4 regions of the Brevibacillus sp. FSL K6-6036 genome follow, and region 1 is predicted to be linked to each of the others. Evidence: riboswitches for the same ligand, from Rfam matches in the RefSeq annotation. Region 1 holds a riboswitch; each other region holds the start of a gene.

What was found. Region 1 has a riboswitch for S-adenosylmethionine ahead of NST37_RS02265 (sugar ABC transporter substrate-binding protein). Riboswitches for the same ligand answer to the same signal wherever they lie in the genome.
Region 2: it holds a riboswitch for S-adenosylmethionine, as region 1 does, so the genes downstream of both, NST37_RS23695 (BMP family protein) here and NST37_RS02265 (sugar ABC transporter substrate-binding protein) in region 1, are expected to answer to the same signal.
Region 3: it holds a riboswitch for S-adenosylmethionine, as region 1 does, so the genes downstream of both, NST37_RS20615 (2,3-diketo-5-methylthiopentyl-1-phosphate enolase) here and NST37_RS02265 (sugar ABC transporter substrate-binding protein) in region 1, are expected to answer to the same signal.
Region 4: it holds a riboswitch for S-adenosylmethionine, as region 1 does, so the genes downstream of both, metH (methionine synthase) here and NST37_RS02265 (sugar ABC transporter substrate-binding protein) in region 1, are expected to answer to the same signal.

What each region holds. Positions count from the first base shown of each region.
Region 1 is NZ_CP150173.1:397,426-402,096, reverse strand. It holds gene NST37_RS02270 (sugar ABC transporter ATP-binding protein) at 1-1,228, opposite strand, end outside; gene NST37_RS02265 (sugar ABC transporter substrate-binding protein) at 1,305-2,330, opposite strand; SAM riboswitch class I at 2,460-2,581, opposite strand; gene NST37_RS02260 (phosphotransferase family protein) at 2,647-3,585, opposite strand; gene NST37_RS02255 (S-layer homology domain-containing protein) at 3,827-4,671, opposite strand, start outside.
Region 2 is NZ_CP150173.1:4,844,954-4,849,624, reverse strand. It holds gene NST37_RS23705 (NAD(P)/FAD-dependent oxidoreductase) at 1-1,122, shown strand, start outside; gene NST37_RS23700 (methyl-accepting chemotaxis protein) at 1,412-2,884, shown strand; SAM riboswitch class I at 2,974-3,088, shown strand; gene NST37_RS23695 (BMP family protein) at 3,292-4,323, shown strand; gene NST37_RS23690 (ABC transporter ATP-binding protein) at 4,408-4,671, shown strand, end outside.
Region 3 is NZ_CP150173.1:4,149,328-4,153,998, forward strand. It holds gene NST37_RS20605 (anti-sigma factor) at 1-368, opposite strand, end outside; gene NST37_RS20610 (sigma-70 family RNA polymerase sigma factor) at 358-864, opposite strand; SAM riboswitch class I at 1,016-1,168, shown strand; gene NST37_RS20615 (2,3-diketo-5-methylthiopentyl-1-phosphate enolase) at 1,247-2,458, shown strand; gene NST37_RS20620 (2-hydroxy-3-keto-5-methylthiopentenyl-1-phosphate phosphatase) at 2,458-3,135, shown strand; gene NST37_RS20625 (methylthioribulose 1-phosphate dehydratase) at 3,132-3,779, shown strand; gene NST37_RS20630 (cupin domain-containing protein) at 3,806-4,315, shown strand; gene NST37_RS20635 (Ger(x)C family spore germination protein) at 4,398-4,671, opposite strand, start outside.
Region 4 is NZ_CP150173.1:2,041,131-2,045,801, forward strand. It holds gene NST37_RS10160 (hypothetical protein) at 1-238, opposite strand, end outside; gene NST37_RS10165 (AraC family transcriptional regulator) at 335-1,195, opposite strand; gene NST37_RS10170 (YjcZ family sporulation protein) at 1,363-1,467, opposite strand; SAM riboswitch class I at 1,667-1,767, shown strand; gene metH (methionine synthase) at 1,869-4,671, shown strand, end outside.

The DNA of each region.
Region 1 (4,671 bases):
CCAGCCATTTTCCGATAGCGACCTTCTGCTGGTTTCCCCCGCTCAAGTGGCCGACAGGCTGACGAATGCCCGCTGTCTTTACCCCCAGTTTTCGGACGATCTTCTCGGCTTGCTCCGACTCCAGTCTTTGCTTCACAAAGCCCCTTGGCGACCATTTGGCCAGGGTAGCCACCGACAGATTGCGGGCGACCGACTCCTCTACGAATATCCCTTCCTTGCGGCGCTCCTCCGGCACGAGGACGATCCCCGCCTGGACTGCCTCTTTCGGCGTGCGAAGCCGCAAAGCCCTGCCGTTTACAATCAGCTTGCCATCCTCCCACTCATCCGCGCCGAACAGCAGACGTGCCAGCTCCGTCTTCCCTGCTCCAACCAGGCCGACGACACCGACGATTTCTCCCTCGCGCACATGCAGGTCCGCTCGGCGAACCTTGCCTCCTCTGGCGTTTTTCACTTCCAGGATGGTCTCGCCGATCGGCACCTGGGTCTTCGGGAACTCCTCGGAGAATGTCTTGCCCAGCATCGCGGCGATGACCTCGTCCATCGTTGTGTCCGCCGTCTCTTTGGTAGAGATCCGTTGTCCATCGCGCATGACGGTGATCCGGTCGCAGATTTGAAAAATTTCCGGCAGCCGGTGGGAGATGTAGATAATGCCCAACCCCGCTTGCTTGCACTGCTCGATGATCTGAAACAGCCGCTCTGTTTCCGTGTTGCTGAGCGGAGCTGTCGGTTCGTCAAAAATAATGAATCGGGCCTGCTGTACCGTCGCCCGGGCGATCAGGATCAGCTGCTTTTCGGACAGCGTACAGGCTTCCACCTGCTTTTTCACAGGAATGGAAAAGCCAAACCTTGCGAGAATCGCTTCCGCCTCTTCATACAAGCGGCGCCAGCTGATCAAGCCCTTTGCTTGGATTTGGCGATCGAGCAATATGTTTTCCGCTACACTGAGGTACGGGATCAGCGCCGTATCCACTTCCTGATAGACGCATTGAATCCCGAGCGCTTTGGCATCCTGCGGCGACTGGATCGCGGCCTCCCTGCCATCAATCACAATGGAGCCTCCGTCCGCCACATAGGCTCCCGTCAAAATCTTCATCAGCGTGCTCTTCCCCGCTCCGTTGGCTCCGAGCAGAGCGTGAACTTCTCCCGCTTTCACTTCGAAATCGACGGAACGGAGCGCGGGTACGCCAGAGAACTGCTTCATGATGCCGTTCATCTGCAAAGTCGTCATTTTCTGTCCCCCCTTATTAAGGAAGAATCCCGTTGATGGATGATCAACGGGATTACGCTACACCATCTATGCAGGATTACTTGCCCCATTCTTTCACGTACTGGGAGAGATCTCCCATCGTGATTTTCTTGTCCGTCGGCAAATCGTCTCGCTTGACCAGCACAGGATTCAGTTTGACGCTGTCCGGCACCTGCTCGCCGTTGATTTTTTTGAAGACGGTTTGGGCTTGAATCCGTCCGATGTTGCCCGGGTCTACCGCTGCAGTCGCTACCCACGAGGTAGAGGGATCCTGCATGAGCTGCAGGTCTTCGTCGCTCAAATCGATCGAGTATACTTTGATCTCGGTACGGCCGGCTTGCTGAATGGCGCGGGTCGCTCCTTTGGCGAACTCATCCCAGGAAGCCCAGACCGCTGTAATATCTCCTTTGTTTGGATACTTCTTCAGAATGGCTTCCATCTGCGATTGCGTATCCAGCGCGGTGTTGTTGGTGGCGCTGCCGAAAGCGGCAACCTCCTTGATATCCGGATATTTCTTCAAAAAGGCTTCGTACGTGATCTGGCGTTTTTCCATCGGTGCAAAGCCAGCCACCCAAATTTTCACGATGTTTCCTTTGCCGCCGGTATCTTCAGCCAGCTTCTCCAGGCTAAGCTCAGCCAGCTTCTGGTCATCCTGCTCTACTACAGGAACCCCGGGAAGCTTGATGTCTGTATCAAACAGCACGAGCGGGATGTTTTGCTTCACAGCCTTTTCTGCTCCTTGCTGCAGTGCTTCTGCAGTGCCGTGGTCAATCAGAATGCCGTCGAAACGCTGGTTGACCGCCGCATCCAGGTTGGAAGCCATTTTGGACAGATCGGTATCTGCGTTGAAAACAGTCAGCTCTCCGCCGTTCTTTTCTACTTCGGCTTTGACGCCGGCAATGTACTGAGCCGAGAATGTGCCTACGTTTTGCCGCATCACGAGCGCGATCCGTTTTGCTTTCTCGCCGGAGCCGCCACCCGCTCCGCCGTTTCCGGAAGACGCGCTGTTGCCCCCGCCGCAAGCTGTCAGCAAAAGAGACACAGAAAGGATAAGCGATCCAATCAAACTAAACTTCTTTTTCATATCGGAAAACCCCCTTTTTAAAGTAACACGGTACGCTGTTCTGCGGTTTTGAACCGGAATCGACATCCATTTGCTCCATCAAAAAAGCCTCTTTCCAGATGAAAGAGGCTTAAATCAGCGGATTTTCGCCTCTCATCTGTCAGGTATCGCTACCTGTAGGAGTTAGCACCTTGGCTCAAAAGAAACGTGTTCCTTTGCGCTAGGTTGCCGGGCTTCATTGGGCCAGTCCCTCAGCCTTCTCTGGATAAGAGTTCATATTCTCATATCAAAACCTTTTGTATATACAGAATATAATGGCTGCTTTCAAACCTGTCAACTAGGATTTTTTCCCCTTCCCTGTCCCTATCTTTTCAAATGCCTGGGCGACAAACCAACTGTGCTCCTCCCGCATCTTTTGTTCCGTAGACGCATCGAGTCCCCAGTCGGATATTTTGGAAGCCGGGCGCAAAGCTGCGAACAGATCCCAGTAAGACAGGTCTGTAAAATCGAACTTCGTCAAGGATTGATAGCGACCGGTAAAACGAAGCATCGCCTCGATGCCGAATGCCCACAGAATCTCCAGTCTGGCGTTGGCAACATCCGCGAGCGGATCTCCGAGCTGCGCGTCCTCCCAGTCGATCACTGCAGCAAGCTGTCCGTCCCTCCACATTACATTTCCTGGCCAAAAATCTCCATGCAGCAGTACGCATGGATTCCGCGAAGGAAATGGCCAAACTGCCTCCAGAACATCCCGAATGCGTCCCTCACCCAGCGATTCATCTGTGATTGCCGGCCGTTTTTCGATTTTCTCGGTACATGCCTTCTCCAGTTTGGGCAAAAAGGACAAATCCAGCTTCGAGACGTCCACACTATGAATCCTGGAAAGCTGCGCAGCTAGCTGGAAAACGTGGTCGGTCACATCGGCAGGAGTGAACTCAGTCTTTCCCTCGATGTATTCAATCACGACGTACGGCGTGGAAAAAATCTCGCCTGATTGATCCAGGAAAAATGGCACTGGCGCGGCCACCCCCACAGACTTCAGGAGTTCCATCAGCTTGAATTCATCTGCTGCCACATGGGGATTCTGTGAAATGTCTGCCGCACCGTGCCGGCGCACAACCATTTTTTTCCTTTTGCCGTCAAGCTGCTCGATTTCAAGCGCCGTCACCTGCGCTGAGACACCGCCTTTCAACTCCCAGGAGCGAACCAGCTTGCTTTGGGGTTCAAGCCTTTGAACCAATCTTTGAAAGCAGTCCCTTTCCGTTGATTCTGTCATTTGCACCTCTCCTTTGCCTTTTCCGGAATATTCGCTATCCCCGTGATCAAATCATCCCGGTTTCCCGCAGAAGATGAAAAATGAAAAGCGGACAGCTCTCGAATGGGCCGTCCGCTTCTTTTGCTCGCTTTACGGGTCAATCGCTGTTTATCGCTTTAGTTGGATGTGCAGCCATTGCATTTTTCACCTGGACTGCAACTGCTAAAGCCAGCGCCTGACCAATCCCCCTACAAATTCCCAACTACTTCTGCTGGTAATTTACTCTTACGATCTTCCAGCCATACGGGCTTGATTCTTCCTGTTCCAAAGAGTATTCCACCTGATAATTTCCTGTCAGCGTATGCTGATAGCTTCCTGTCACCCACAATCGCTTCGGATTGCTGTCATCTTTCCTGACCACCAGGCTGCCGCTGTAATCATGCAGAGGGAGCGGAGCGATCTCTTCCAGTGACTCTTGGGCGTCCTTGCTGAAAAACTGCCCGATCCGCGACGGGTCCTTCTGGACATACGCCTGATTGGCGGCGGTGAGGAAGAGGTTGACGATGTTTTTCTGGCGAAGCTGCGTTTCCTTGAACTGCTGAGGCGTATCGCGTTTCCAAAGATCATGCAAGCGTTTCAGGACGATGGCAAACTGCGCTCGTGTCATTTGTTTTTTCGGGTCAAAATTTTTGTCTGCGTTAAAGAGATAGAATTCGGAAATCGCTGCCGCATAGGGCGATGCCGTATCCTCGTATTTGGGATCGTGCTTCCACAGATAGTAGCCCGTATAGTAAGGCTTCACTTCATCCAGCTTGAGGGTTGTCGCCCGCATTTTGTAAGGAGCCAGGACATGGAACAGGATCATGCTCGCTTCTTCTCTGGTCAACGGCTTTTGCAAATAATCGGAGGACAGCCACCAGTCGATGTTGTTCTTCTGTGGCTGCTTCATACCTCCACGTTCGGATAAGTGCAGGTAGTACAGCATGCTTTCTCCCGGATCGAAGGAATTGACAAATCCGGTTTGTATGTCTAGCATGGCGCGCATATTGGCAAGGAGTTGTTCCGTTTCCTGTTTATAAGAGAACCGTTGATCCACATGCGTATTTG
Region 2 (4,671 bases), 710 kb from region 1:
CAGGTGCTGGATCTGATTAAATACGTCGACTCCATCAACCTGGAGCACGGTGCGACGACAGCAATTACCGATCCGACGACCGAAACGATCAAAAGCATCGAGCAGCGCGGATATGCAGCAGGGCTGAAGCTCCTGAGAGCTGAGGTGCGCCACCTGGGCACGGAGCAAAACCTGGAGATTCTCAAGTCGATTTATGAATACTTGAAAACGCGCATCGACATGATGTTCAAGACCGAGGTCGAAGATATCCTGACGGTCAAGGAAGCGGACGGTCACCGCGTTCGAGGCGTGGTGCTGAAAAACGGCGAGGAATATTTGAGCGACAACGTGATGATCGGGCCCGGCCGTGACGGTTCCGCCTGGCTGACGGGGATTTTGAAAAAGCGCCGTCTGAAAATGTACAACAACCAGGTAGACGTAGGCGTGCGGGTCGAGACGTCCGACGTGGTGATGCGCGAGATCAATGAGCATCTGTACGAAGGAAAATTCATCTTCAACACATCGGTCGGGACGAGGGTGCGCACCTTCTGCAGCAACCCGTCCGGTCACGTCGTCGTGGAAAACCACAGCGGCGTCATGGCGGCAAACGGCCACTCTTACAAGGACCCTGCGCTGGGCTCCCAGAATACAAACTTTGCTCTGCTCGTTTCGCACAAATTTACCGAGCCGTTTGACAAGCCGAACGAATACGCTCGCGAAATTTGCAAACGCGCCAACGATCTTTCCAATGGCGGCGTCATCGTCCAGAAATACGGAGACATTTTGCGCGGACGCCGCTCTACCGAGTCCCGCATCCGCGAAGGGTTTTTGGAGCCGACGCTCAAGGAAGCCGTTCCCGGCGATTTGGGCCTGGTTCTGCCGTACAATACGATGAAAAGCTTGATCGAAATGGTCGAGGCGCTGGACAAGGTGACACCGGGAATCGCTTCCGAGCACACACTGTTCTATGGCGTAGAGGCCAAATTTTACTCTGCCCGTCCAAAGCTGACCGAGGAGTTCGAGACGGAAATCAAAGGGCTGTACTGCGGCGGCGACGGTGCGGGCATTACGCGCGGACTGGCACAGGCCGGGGCTGCAGGCGTATGGATCGCCCGTAATATCATCAAAAAATCGTTGCAGTAGCATAGTCTATAAATCGGAAAAAGCAGGTGCTCCAAAGTCTCAAGCAGACAGCGGGGCACCTGCTTTTGCATTGCATATAGGGGAGTGGCGGGCATGGGTACGAAATTCGACAGCAGATTGTTTGGCCAGCATGCGAGGCCGAAAACGACCAGTTGTGCATCTTCAGAACCAGTCGAATGATGGAACTTTTTTCACACATTCTTACATTATTCGTAGTCGCTGGGACTTTTCTCAGTCTATAATGGCATCAAGAGCATTTCGCAAGTACGACAGGCAAGAGGGGGTACATATGTTTCAGTTGGTCCGCAACACCTTGACGAACAAAGAAGGCTTTATGATCTTTATTTTATGGAATCATCTCTGGGTTGCAGGCTGGATCGCGTATCAGATGGATGTGAACTTCTGGAAGGTCACCTCCGCAGGCTTGCTGGCAACACTGATCGTTTCTCCGTTGTACTTCATTCGCAAGGACAGCTACTTGATCCGGTATCTGGTCGGAATTGGTCTTCTCTATTACTCGATTGCATTTGACCACTATACACCGTTTCAGGAAATCTCGTTTCTCGCGTTCATCGTCCTGGGCTTTTTGGCAGCCTATCTGGACTGGAAGCTGATTGTATCGGCGGGGGCGATGCAGGTTGCGGCGACATTAATCGGATTTTACACCGGTTCTTACCAGTTGTTTGACGGCCATTTTTCGGAAGTCAATTTGCTGCTTCGCATTGTCGCTTTCGTGCTGATGATCGCGGGGCTCACCTATCTCTGTCTGGCTGGACAAGCGTCGCTTGCAAAAGCGGACAGCGCGAGACGGGAAGCCGAAGACAAAGAGCAGCGCCTGGAAGAGCTGCTGCGGAATATCAAGATGGTAACAGAGCAGGTGGAGCGCACATCCGTGCATGTCCATGAGCATGCCGAGACGACAAGGCGCAACACGGACGAGATGATGGTCGCCTTCAAGGAAGTGGCGACCGGAATGGAATCCCAAGCCAATTCCACTGTCAAAATCGAGGAAGAAGTGCAATCGATCGACCAGGAAATTGTGACTGTCAACGAGCAAGCGGCCGTCATGAAGGCGGAAGCGGATCAGAACAGCCGCCGCTTGGCAGGAAGCATCAGCATGATGAGCGAGCTTTCCGAGCAAATGGAGCAAATCGTTCAGGCGGTCAATGTGGCGTCTTCGACGATCCGCGAGCTGAACAAGCAAGCCAACAAGGTCGAGGAAATCGTCCAGACGATCAACCAGATCGCGACACAGACGAACCTGCTCGCGCTCAATGCCGCGATCGAATCGGCTCGTGCGGGTGAGCACGGCCGGGGCTTCGCCGTCGTGGCGGACGAGGTGCGCAAGCTGGCTGAGCAAAGCGCGACGGCTACGCAGGAGATCGCCGGAATTTTGCAGTCGCTGCATCAAGAAAGTGAAAATGCGGTGAAGCATATGAGCACGGGCGAAGTGTCGGTAGCAAAGGGGCAGGAGCTGGCGGTAGAGACAGTGGCGTCTATCGAGACGGTTCGTGCAGGCATGGAAGCGTTCCTCGAGGCCGTAGAGCATGTGCGGACGAGCATGGATCGCGTGAAAATGCGCTCCGGGGAAGTGGCGGCCGAGATGTCTACGATTACAGCGGTCACCGAGGAGTCTGTTGCCAACCTGGAGGAATTGTTTGCGACGGCGGAGAACCAGCATCAAAAGGTGCGGGAGATTACCGAGGAGCTCGGCGAGCTGAACGCCTTGTCGACAAAGCTGCAGCAATCATTTCAGCGATAATCGTAATGTTTGAAATTGCAGAAAAAAGAATTGCATTTTTCAATTGATCTGCTAGAATGAATTCAATATCAATTAAATAGTTTCACCTTACCTTATCAAGAGCGGCGGAGGGACTGGCCCGATGAAGCCCGGCAACCACTGTGCACACGTGCACAGAAAGGTGCCAATTCCTACAAAATCCATTTGGATTTTGAGAGATGAGGAAGAGGTTGGCGATATACCGCAAACTCTTCCTCCGGGAAGAGTTTTTTCTTTGTACAAAGGAGGTTATTGACGAATATTAATTTTAAATAATATAATATTATTCGTGTTTTAATTATTTTATGCTCATAAAAAAACGCACTTCTTTCGTGTGTATATAATAAAAACGAATATTGTTGTGCGGACTAGTGATAGGAGAGGACACCATGAAAAAATTGCTTTTGGCATTAACAACGTTTGCTGTACTGGCAGCCGGATGCTCGACAAACAGCAGCGCCCCCGAAGACAAGGGACAAGCCCAGACAGGCGGACAAGAAACAGCGAAAAAGCGGATCGCGCTGGTGCTGCCCGAGAAAATCGGGGTTAACCCGTTCTTCCAGCAGATGGACGATGGAGCGAAGAAAGCCGCCCAAGAATTCGGGGTGGATGTCAAGACGATTGAATCCACAGACCACGGGGCTATCGAGGAAAATATCCGCGTGGCAGTGGCCGAGCAATACGATTTGATCATCACGTCTTCCTTTGAAGCCGAGGATGCGCTGAAAAAGGTAGCGACAGAAAATCCTGACCGCACCTTCGCCATCATCGATACGCAAGTTGATTTGCCCAACGTCCGCAGTGTCATGTTCCGCGAGCAAGAGGCTGCATACCTGGTCGGAGCGGCTGCCGGTTTGGCAACCAAAAGCAACAAGGTAGGGATCGTCGCAGCAATGGACATTCCGATCCTGAAAAAATGGACAGTCGGGTTTCAGGAAGGGCTCAAGGCGACCAACCCGAACGCGGAAGTGCAGATCAACTACGTCGGCAGCTTCAGCGACCCGGCAAAAGCGAAGGAGCTGGCGCTGCTGCAGGCTTCCAAAGGAGCGGACTTTATTTACGGCGCAGCGGCTGTAGGAGATCTTGGCGTGTTTGAAGCAGCCAAGGAAAAAGGCTTCTACACCTCCGGACAAGACGTTGACCGGACCAGCATCGACCCTGAGCATATCGTCCTGTCCCAGTTGAAAGGAACGGACTCCGCTGTGTATGAAACGGTGAAGGCATTTGTGGACGGCAGCTTGAAGCCGGGTGTCGTCGCCTACGGACTGAAGGAGAACGGCGTCGGCGTGACCTATGTTACGCATGACAGCCCGACTCCGTTGAACCCGTTCATTGGAGAAGAAGTCGTCAGCAAGGTAAAGGCGATCAAGGATGAGATCGTCGCGGGGACGAGAACCGTGACAGACCCGCTGAAACAATAGCAAGAGCGCTGATTCGGAAACCGGCTACATGAGCGTAGTCGGTTTCCTGCTCTACCGGGAAGACAAAAGAGGGAGGGGAAAAAGGTGGCGAACCGACTGGAAATGCGAGGCATGACCAAGCGCTACGGCGATTTTACCGCCAATGACAACGTTTCGTTTACGTTGAAAGAGGGGGAGGTCCATGCGATCGTCGGCGAGAACGGAGCGGGCAAAACCACGCTGATGCGCATGCTGTACGGTATGGAGCAGCCCACTGCCGGAGAGATCGCAGTAAATGGCAAGCCCGTCGTCTTTCGCGGCCCGGAGGATGCGATCCGCCACGGGATTGGCATGGTTCACCAGCACTTC
Region 3 (4,671 bases), 1.4 Mb from region 1:
ATATCTTCATACAGCGACCGGCCAATCCAATAGTTGACAAACAACAGGACAAAGCCGATCAGCAGCGAGATCCCCACCGTGTAGGCGGCGTTGGACAGCCTGCTCTTCCACTTTCCCCAGCGGATGATGGAGCGCTGCTTCTCCTCCGGCAAAAAATCCGCGGCTTTGTCTTCCGGTTCTGTCTGCATCAGCCCGCCTCCCAGCAAAAGCTCCTCCAGTCGCTCCGCATACTCCGGGTCGTCTGCGAGACGCTGCCTCAATCGCGCTGTCTCCTCAGCGCCAAGCTCCCCCCGCAGATAAGCGAGAAGGAGCTGATCGCGCTCCCGGCTTTTTTGCTTATGATCCTCCAGCTTGCCGTTATCCGCCATGTTGACCGTCCCCCCACCATTTTCGCATCTTCAATCGTCCCCGGTAGATCGACCGCTTCACATCGGCCACATCGATGCCGAGGACGTCGGCTATTTCCGCATAGCTGAGCTTTTCCGCATGAAGCAGCAGCACCTGTCGCTGTTTTTCCGGCAGCCCCCGGAGAACAGTCTGCACGAGGGCCGCCGTCTCCCTAGCCAGTGCCGCCGATTCCGGACTGACCGCCGCCTGATCCGCCTGCTCAGGCAAGGTGTCGATCAGTTGAACAGGCCTGCGCTTTTGCTTGCGGTGCCAGTCGATAAACGCGTGGTACGCTACCTTGAACAGCCAAGGACGCACTTTTTCTCCCCGATAGGTATCCAGGTGCTGAAAGGCACGGAAAAAGGTCTCCTGCGTCAGATCCTCCGCCCAGCCTGCATCGCCGGTGAGCTTGCGGAGGTAGCGGTATATGTCATTGACGTGCAGGCGGTACACATCCTCCACTCCTGCCTTTCCCATTCCTTCACACCCTTTCACCTGATACCACGCCTTTTTTTAGAAAAAGTTCCACCTGCAGCAAAATTTTTAATGCTCAAAACAAGGGTTGACTCCCGAAAAGGAACAGCATATCATGGGGTTATCGCAAGTCAAATGCATACTGTACATGAAACTCTTATCGCGAGCTGGCTGAGGGACTGGCCCTATGATGCCCGGCAACCGGCGCTTACCCTGCAAGGGGGGCGAAACGGTGCTAATTCCAACGGTGAGAGTCGAAGCCGCTGACGAAAGTCTGCCACTTCGACCCTGAACCGAGAGATGAGAGGAGACGAAAACGTTATCGGACGAAAGCGCCTCCCCTCTCGAAGGGGAGGTTTTTTTGCGAGAAAAGGAGGTTTCCTCATTGAGCGAACAACGCATCCTCGTCACCTATTTGACTCAGGCAAAGGACTTGCAAAAAAAGGCGGAAGCGATCGCCGTCGGGATGACTGTCGGCAGTTGGACCGATCTGCCCGCAGCCAAGCAGGCAGATTTGAAGCCCTATTTGGGTGAAGCTGTCGGCGCCCAGGTGCTCGATACCCTGGAAAACGGCGAAAGCCGCGGATTGATTACGATCAGCTACCCGGTTCGCAACTTTACCGCTGACATTCCGTCCTTGTTGACAGGCGTCTTTGGGAAACTGTCCATGGACGGAAAAATCAAGCTGATTGACATACAGTTTCCGGAAGCGTTTTTGGCCGCTTTTCCCGGCCCGAAATACGGCATCTCAGGCATCAGAGATCGGCTCGGAGCGCATAATCGCCCACTCTTGATGAGCATTTTCAAATCCTGCCTCGGCCTGCCGTTTGACGATCTGAAAACCCAGTTTCGGGCACAGGCTCTGGGCGGCGTTGACCTAGTAAAAGATGACGAAATTTTCTTTGCCGATGACCGTGCTCCCTTTCTGGAACGAATCCGGGCGTTTAAACAGATTGCCCGGGAAACAGAAGCGGAAACAGGGAAACCGGTTCTGTATGCGGCCAATCTGACCGGGCCGGTCACCGACTTGACCGAACGTGCCAAGAGAGCTGTGGAAGCCGGCGCAGACTGCCTGCTGTTTAACGTGCTTGCCTTTGGCTACGATGCCCTGCACCGACTGGCTGCAGACCCGGATGTTCAGGTGCCGATTATGGCCCACCCGGCGCTCGCCGGAGCCTACTATCCGTCGCCCGACTACGGTATTGGGACACCGCTGCTCCTGGGCAAGCTGATGCGCTTGGCTGGCGCAGACCTGGTGCTCTTCCCATCGCCGTACGGAAATGTGGCGTTGAACAAAGAAGAAGCGCTCAAGCTGGCGGAGCATTTGACCGAACCGACCGGAACTTTGCGCAAATCATTTCCGGTACCGTCTGCGGGCATCCATCCCGGCCTTGTCCCGCAATTGTACGAGGATTTTGGCCTGGACCAGGTGGTCAATGCCGGTGGGGGCATTCACGGCCATCCAGGTGGTGCGACGGCAGGCGCCCGAGCGTTTGTCGCAGCGATCAACGCAGTCGTGGCAGGACAAACGCTGGAGGACGCTTCCTCCGAATCTGCTGAACTGTCACAGGCTTTGCAGAAATGGGGAACAAAATGATGACCAAGCCACTCGTGCTGTTTTGCGATTTTGACGGAACAATTACGGAAAAAGACAATATTGTCGCGATTATGCGACGTTTTGCTCCGCCTGAGCGGGAAGAGTTGATCGAGCAGATTCTCACCCAAAAGGTGTCGATCCGCGAAGGTGTCGGCGCGTTGTTCAAGCTGATCCCATCCGAGAAAAAGCAGGAGATCATAGACTACATCGTCAAAGAGGCGACGATTCGCCCCGGATTTGCCGAATTCGTCCGCTTCTGCCGGGAGGAAGGCATCGAGCTGTTGATCACCAGCGGCGGCATTGACTTTTTTGTCGAGCCGATCCTTGCCCCGTTTGCACTCGATGTGCCGATCTATTGCAACGGCAGCGACTTCAGCGGACCGCGCATCACGATTACCTGGCCGCATGCGTGCGACGAGCATTGCGACAACAACTGCGGCATGTGCAAAACAGCCATTATCCGCCGCTACGATCCAGAGCGATACTACCGCGTCGTCATCGGCGATTCGATCACCGATCTGGCCGGAGCCAAAATCGCCGACTTTGTCATTGCCCGTTCGCTCCTGGCTCAAAAAAGCGAGGAGCTGGGGCTGCCCTTCAAGTCGTTTGCGACGTTCCACGACGTCATCGCTATCTTGCAGGAGCTGAAACGCAGGCAGGAGGTACCATCATCATGACGATTACACTTGAACAGCGCTTGGACGCTTTTCGCCGCCTGGACGAAGCCAAGCTGACCTTTGCCCGCCGGGACTGGTTTCCCGGCACCAGCGGCAACCTTTCGATCAAATTGAGCGACGAACCCTTGCAATTTGCCGTGACTGCCAGCGGCAAGGACAAGACAAAGCTCTCGCCCGAGGACTATCTGGTCGTAGACGGCAACTCTCAGCCGGTAGAACCTACAGCACTCAAGCCGTCAGCAGAGACGCTGGTCCACGCTGTCGTCTACCGCGTCATTCCTACGGCAAAAGCATGCTTCCATGTCCACACTGTCTGGAACAACCTCATCTCTGAGCTGTACTTCGGCCAGCGAGCCTTTTCCATACAAGGACAGGAATTGATCAAGGGGCTCGGCATCTGGGAAGAAAACGCCCGCATCACCGTCCCGATTGTCGAGAATTTTGCCGATATTCCGACGCTCGCTTCCGCCATCGAAAAAGTCATTACGCCCGAGGTTCCCGGCGTGCTGATCCGCAACCACGGCATTTACGCCTGGGGCGACAGCGACTTTGCGGCGAAGAGGCACCTGGAAGCATTTGAATTTCTGTTTGAATACCACGCGCGCTGGCTGCAGCTTCGCCAAGCCGCTGTGGCTGCTCCATAAACAACCACCCCAAGGAGGCCTGTAACATGGCAAAAGTACGCTTTCACGACAACAACGAGTATTTGACCGGCGAGAGTGTCATCTCGTTTTTGGACACGCAGGGAATCATTTACGAGCACTGGGGCGTTGACCGTCTCGACGAACAGCTCAAGAGCAACTACAGCCCGACCGATGAAGAAAAGCAGCAGATCCTCGACGCTTTTAAACCGGAAATCGATGCGATCAGCGAGCGCCGCGGCTATTTGACCGCTGACATCATTGTCCTGTCCGACAAGACACCGAATCTGGATGAATTGCTGGTCAAATTCAAGAACGAGCATCACCACACAGATGACGAATGCCGTTTTTGCGTAGACGGCCACGGCATTTTTGCCATCAAAGGAAAAGACGACCGCTACTTCGATGTGGAAATGGAGCCGGGCGACCTCATCTCCGTTCCTCCGAACTATCGCCACTACTTTACATTGATGGACGACCGCAAGATCAAGGCGATCCGCCTGTTCGTCACTCCTGCAGGCTGGGAAGCGATTTATTAATTTACGGATAACAGAAAGAGCCCTCTCTTGAGCTTGGCGGATTGGCTGCATCCGGCATTTCCGCCTGGCTCAAGAGAGTTTTTTATTCCGTAATGCCAATTCCTTTGATAGAGATAACAGGCTTGACCCGCACCTCTGCTTTGGCAAATGCCGCCGGCCAATCATCCTGAACCTTTTTCCATTCCTTGTACTGGTACGCCCGGGCGTACACCCCGAAGCCGACAGGATCTACCTTTTGTTTTTGAAATTGTTTGATCAGGTCGGCGTACTTTTGGGCCAACTGCTTCTCAATCAACTGTTCCAGTTTCTTGTATTGCTTTGCCGGTTCAACCGGGAACATTTGCTCCGCCAGGGAG
Region 4 (4,671 bases), 1.6 Mb from region 1:
GCTCTCCGAACAGAATCGCGAGAACATCGTCCGATTCAAGCGGCAGGAAGTGGTCGAATTCGTCGCGCCTGCCCCCTTCGGACAGATTGATATGTGTAAAGGAATACCGGAGATAGTGTTGGCCATTTTCGCTGTCTTTCACGACAGAATATGTCTCGAAGTCGGTTTGTTCCAGTTCTTTTACCGTTTCGATACGCGATAGGAATTCGTGCTTGTCACAAGGGTGTAGTGGATCCAAAGCGTTTCGCTCCTTTGCTTGGCTTCGACCTCATCATAGCAAAAGGGGCATGGATTGACAATGAGCGGGGACAGCGGGCGGACTGGAGCTGGAACACTAGTCGATCGGTATGTAAATTTTTATTTTCATTTGATCCGGGTACACGGACTGGCGGACATCGGTTATTTCAAAATCAGGTCCTTCTCTTCGCTCGTAGTTGGAATTCGGAAGCCAGGTGCCGTAAATATAGGTTCTTGTATTTTGGACAGAGCCGATCACCCTGAATTCGGCGTATTTCCCTGCCGGAAGCAGACAGTGGACAAAGCCATCCTCCAGCTCGCCATCCAAGTTTTTTACCTCTTCGCCGACGATGAACGTAAAGTCGCCGTTATCCTGGAAATCGCACGAAATGCCGTATGCCATGTCAGGGGCGGCTTTGTTGGGAATCCGCATATAGTGTCCATTCCTTCCGAAATCGGCATAGAAGCGGGGAATGTCCTCAAAGTAGCGTTTGTTGTTCAGATTTGTCTTGTAGGCGTACCCGACGATGGCAATGCTGTTTAATTGCACAATGTTTGGTTTGTTCATGCTTATTTCTCCCTTTGCTCGTTTTTGATCATCCAAAAAATCCAGCTTCTTTTGCAGGAAAATAGGTATGTTCGCCTTTCGGAACTTGGCCGGGGTGATGCCGAAAGTAGCTTCAAAAGCACGGGTAAACGCCTCCTGGGAGCCGTACTGGCAGGCGATAGCCAGATCAAGGATGCTTGTTTGCGTCTGTTTCAACAAAACGGCGGCCTCGCTCAGCCTTCTTTTTCGTATGTACTCGTGAACCGAAAAACCGGAGATCGCTTGAAACAGCCGTTGAAAATGAAAGGCGGAAAAACAGGCTTCCGCGGCAATATCCGCGATATTCACCTCCTCTTGAAGATGCTTTTCGATAAATTCGATTGCGCATTGAATCCGCTCGTAGTGATCCATACCTGCCTCCATTTCCCAGATGTGCTACTCCTATTGTACAGCCGGGAAGACGATGTTTTTTGATAATCTGTGCCGATTTGGCAAGTGATTGCTTGATTTCTTCAAAGTGCACCTGTTGGACAAGAAAAAAGAAGCCTGGATTCCAGGCCCCTTTTTCAAGCAGCTGCTTAGCAGTCGTTATTGCACCCTACGATGACCAGCAGGATAAACAGAACGAGCACTAGGGCGAAGCTGTCACCGAAGATATTGTTTCCGCAGTAGGATGTACTCATGTCGTTTTCCTCCTTTCCGATATGCTTTAGTCTATACACGGGAGTCATGAAGAGTGTGGGCGATTGACTATATGGGGCAAATATGGGCGCCGGACTTGCGTGGATACGGACAATTTCTTCATTGACGCGGGGGAGGGGGGGTGTTAAGATACTTTCAAACCTTGCAATTACTGGAACGAATCGAATAAAAAAGCGACATCTCTTATCCAGAGAGGCAGAGGGACTGGCCCGATGAAGCCTCGGCAACCGGAATTTTCAGGTGCCAATTCCAGCAAAGCCGTGTGCTTTGAAAGATGAGAGGATGCGTCAGGCGTATCGTATTCGCGGACAAATCCTCTTCTGCACACAGAAGAGGTTTTTTGTTTATCTGAGATGATCTGCTTTGAGAAAAGGAGTCTGCCATGAAACCGAATTTTCGCGAACAGCTTTACCGAAAAATTCTGATACTGGACGGCGCGATGGGAACAATGCTGCAGCAAGCCAACCTGACTGCCGAGGACTTCGGCGGAGAGGAATACGACGGCTGTAACGAGCTGTTGAACCTGACCCGGCCGGACGTCATCCGCTCGATCCATGAAAAGTACCTGGAGGCGGGTGCCGATATTATCGAGACGAATACATTTGGCGCTACGTCCATCGTCCTGGCCGAGTATGACGTGGCGGAAAAGGACCTGGAGATCAACATCGCCGCTGCCAAAATCGCTCGCGAGGCCGCAGATGCCTATTCCACGCCTGAGTGGCCTCGCTTTGTGGCAGGGGCGATGGGCCCGACGACCAAGACGCTTTCTTTGACGGGCGGGGTCACCTTTGACGAGCTGGTCGAGTCGTATTACCGCCAGGCAAAAGGGCTTTTGATCGGGGGAGCGGATGTGCTGCTTCTGGAAACCTCGCAGGATACGCTGAACGTAAAAGCGGGCGGCATCGGCATACGCAAGGCTTTTGATGAGCTGGGGACGGAAGTGCCGGTCATGCTTTCGGGGACGATTGAGCCGATGGGCACGACGCTGGCGGGACAAAACATCGAAGCGTTCTACGTCTCGCTTGAGCACCTCAAGCCTGTCAGCATCGGGCTGAACTGTGCGACCGGTCCCGAGTTCATGCGCGACCATATCCGCACGCTATCCGGTCTTGCAGACTGTGCCGTGAGCTGTTATCCCAATGCCGGTCTCCCGGACGAGAACGGCCACTATCACGAAACTCCGCAAGGGCTGGCGGCAAAAGTCAAGGCATTTGCCGAGCAAGGATGGCTCAATGTGGCGGGCGGATGCTGCGGAACCACGCCCGACCACATCCGGGCGATGGCCGAAGCCTTGAAAGACTGCAAGCCGCGTGCCCGGCAAGAGCATGCAGTCAGCGCCGTGTCCGGGATCGATGTCGTCTACGTGGAACAGGACAACCGCCCGCTGCTGGTCGGGGAGCGCACGAACGTCATCGGGTCCAAGAAATTTCGCGATCTGATCGCAGCCGGACAATACGAGGAGGCTTCCGATATCGCAAGGGCACAGGTGAAGCGGGGGGCTCATGTCATCGATATTTGTCTGGCCGACCCGGACCGCGACGAGTACGGCGATATGGAAAAATTCCTTCAATATATTGTGAAAAAAGTAAAGGCGCCTCTCATGATCGATTCCACGGATGCGCGCGTCATGGAGCTGGGGTTGAAATATTCCCAAGGGAAAGCGATTCTCAACTCGATCAACCTCGAAGACGGGCTCGAACGGTTCGAGCAAGTCGTGCCCTTGATCCACAGATACGGGGCCGCAGTTGTCGTCGGAACTATCGACGAGACCGGCATGGCTGTCACCGCCGAGCGAAAGCTGGAAGTGGCAAAACGCTCCTATGACCTTTTGGTAAACCGGTTTGGCGTCAATCCGCGGGACATCATCTTCGACCCGCTCGTGTTTCCTGTCGGTACAGGAGACGAACAGTACATCGGCTCTGCCAAGGCGACAGTAGAAGGCATTCGCCTGATCAAAGAAGCGATGCCCGAGTGCAAGACCATTCTCGGCGTCAGCAACGTGTCGTTTGGTCTTCCGGCCGCAGGTCGGGAAGTGCTGAATGCCGTTTTCCTCTACCATACGACAGTCGCTGGTCTCGATTATGCCATCGTCAATACGGAGAAGCTGGAGCGCTATGCTTCCATCCCTGAAGAAGAGAGAAAGCTGGCTGAAGCTCTTTTGTTCGAGACAAAGGACGAAACGCTTGCCTCCTTTACCGATTTTTACCGGCAAAAGAAAAAGGAAGCCAAAGTCGAGGTGTCCTCGCTTCCACTGGAAGAGAGACTCGCGCGGTATGTCGTCGAAGGCTCCAAAGACGGACTGGTAGAAGATTTGAAGCTTGCTTTGGAAAAATACGTGCCGCTGGAAATTATCAACGGGCCGCTGATGACCGGGATGGAAGAAGTGGGCCGCCTGTTCAACAGCAATCAACTGATCGTGGCCGAAGTACTACAGAGCGCCGAAGTAATGAAAGCATCCGTTTCATTCCTGGAGCCGTTTATGGAAAAAACGGAGTCGGCGGCAAAAGGGAAGATTTTGCTGGCCACCGTAAAAGGCGACGTCCACGATATCGGAAAAAACCTGGTAGAGATCATCCTTTCCAACAACGGCTATGAAGTCGTCAATCTGGGGATCAAGGTTCCGCCGGAGCAGCTGATCGCCGCTTGCCGCGAAGAGAAGCCGGATGCGATCGGTCTGTCCGGTCTGTTGGTCAAATCGGCCCAGCAAATGGTCATTACCGCGCAGGATTTGCGCGAGGCTGGCATCGACGTGCCGCTGATGGTAGGCGGAGCGGCACTGACACGTAAATTTACGTCCAACCGGATTGCACCCGAATACAAAGGAATCGTTCTGTACGCCAAGGATGCAATGGACGGGCTGGAGCTGTTTAATCGACTGCAGGACCCGGAAGCAAGAGAAAAGCTCCGGGCCGAGCAGCAGGAGGCAATCGAGGCTGCGGCTTCTGCCCAGGCCCCGCCCGAAGTTGAAAAACCGTCCAAACCGAAGCGTTCCGCCGTCAGCCGCACACAGCCGATCTACCTCCCGCCCGATTGTGAACGGCACGTGCTCCGCAACTATCCGCTGAGCCATCTCCGGCCGTATCTCAATTTGCGGATGCTGCTCGGAAAGCATCTCGGCGTTCGCGGAAATGTAGACAAATTGCTGGAGAGCGGAGACGAGAAGGTGACGGAGCTTCACGATCTGG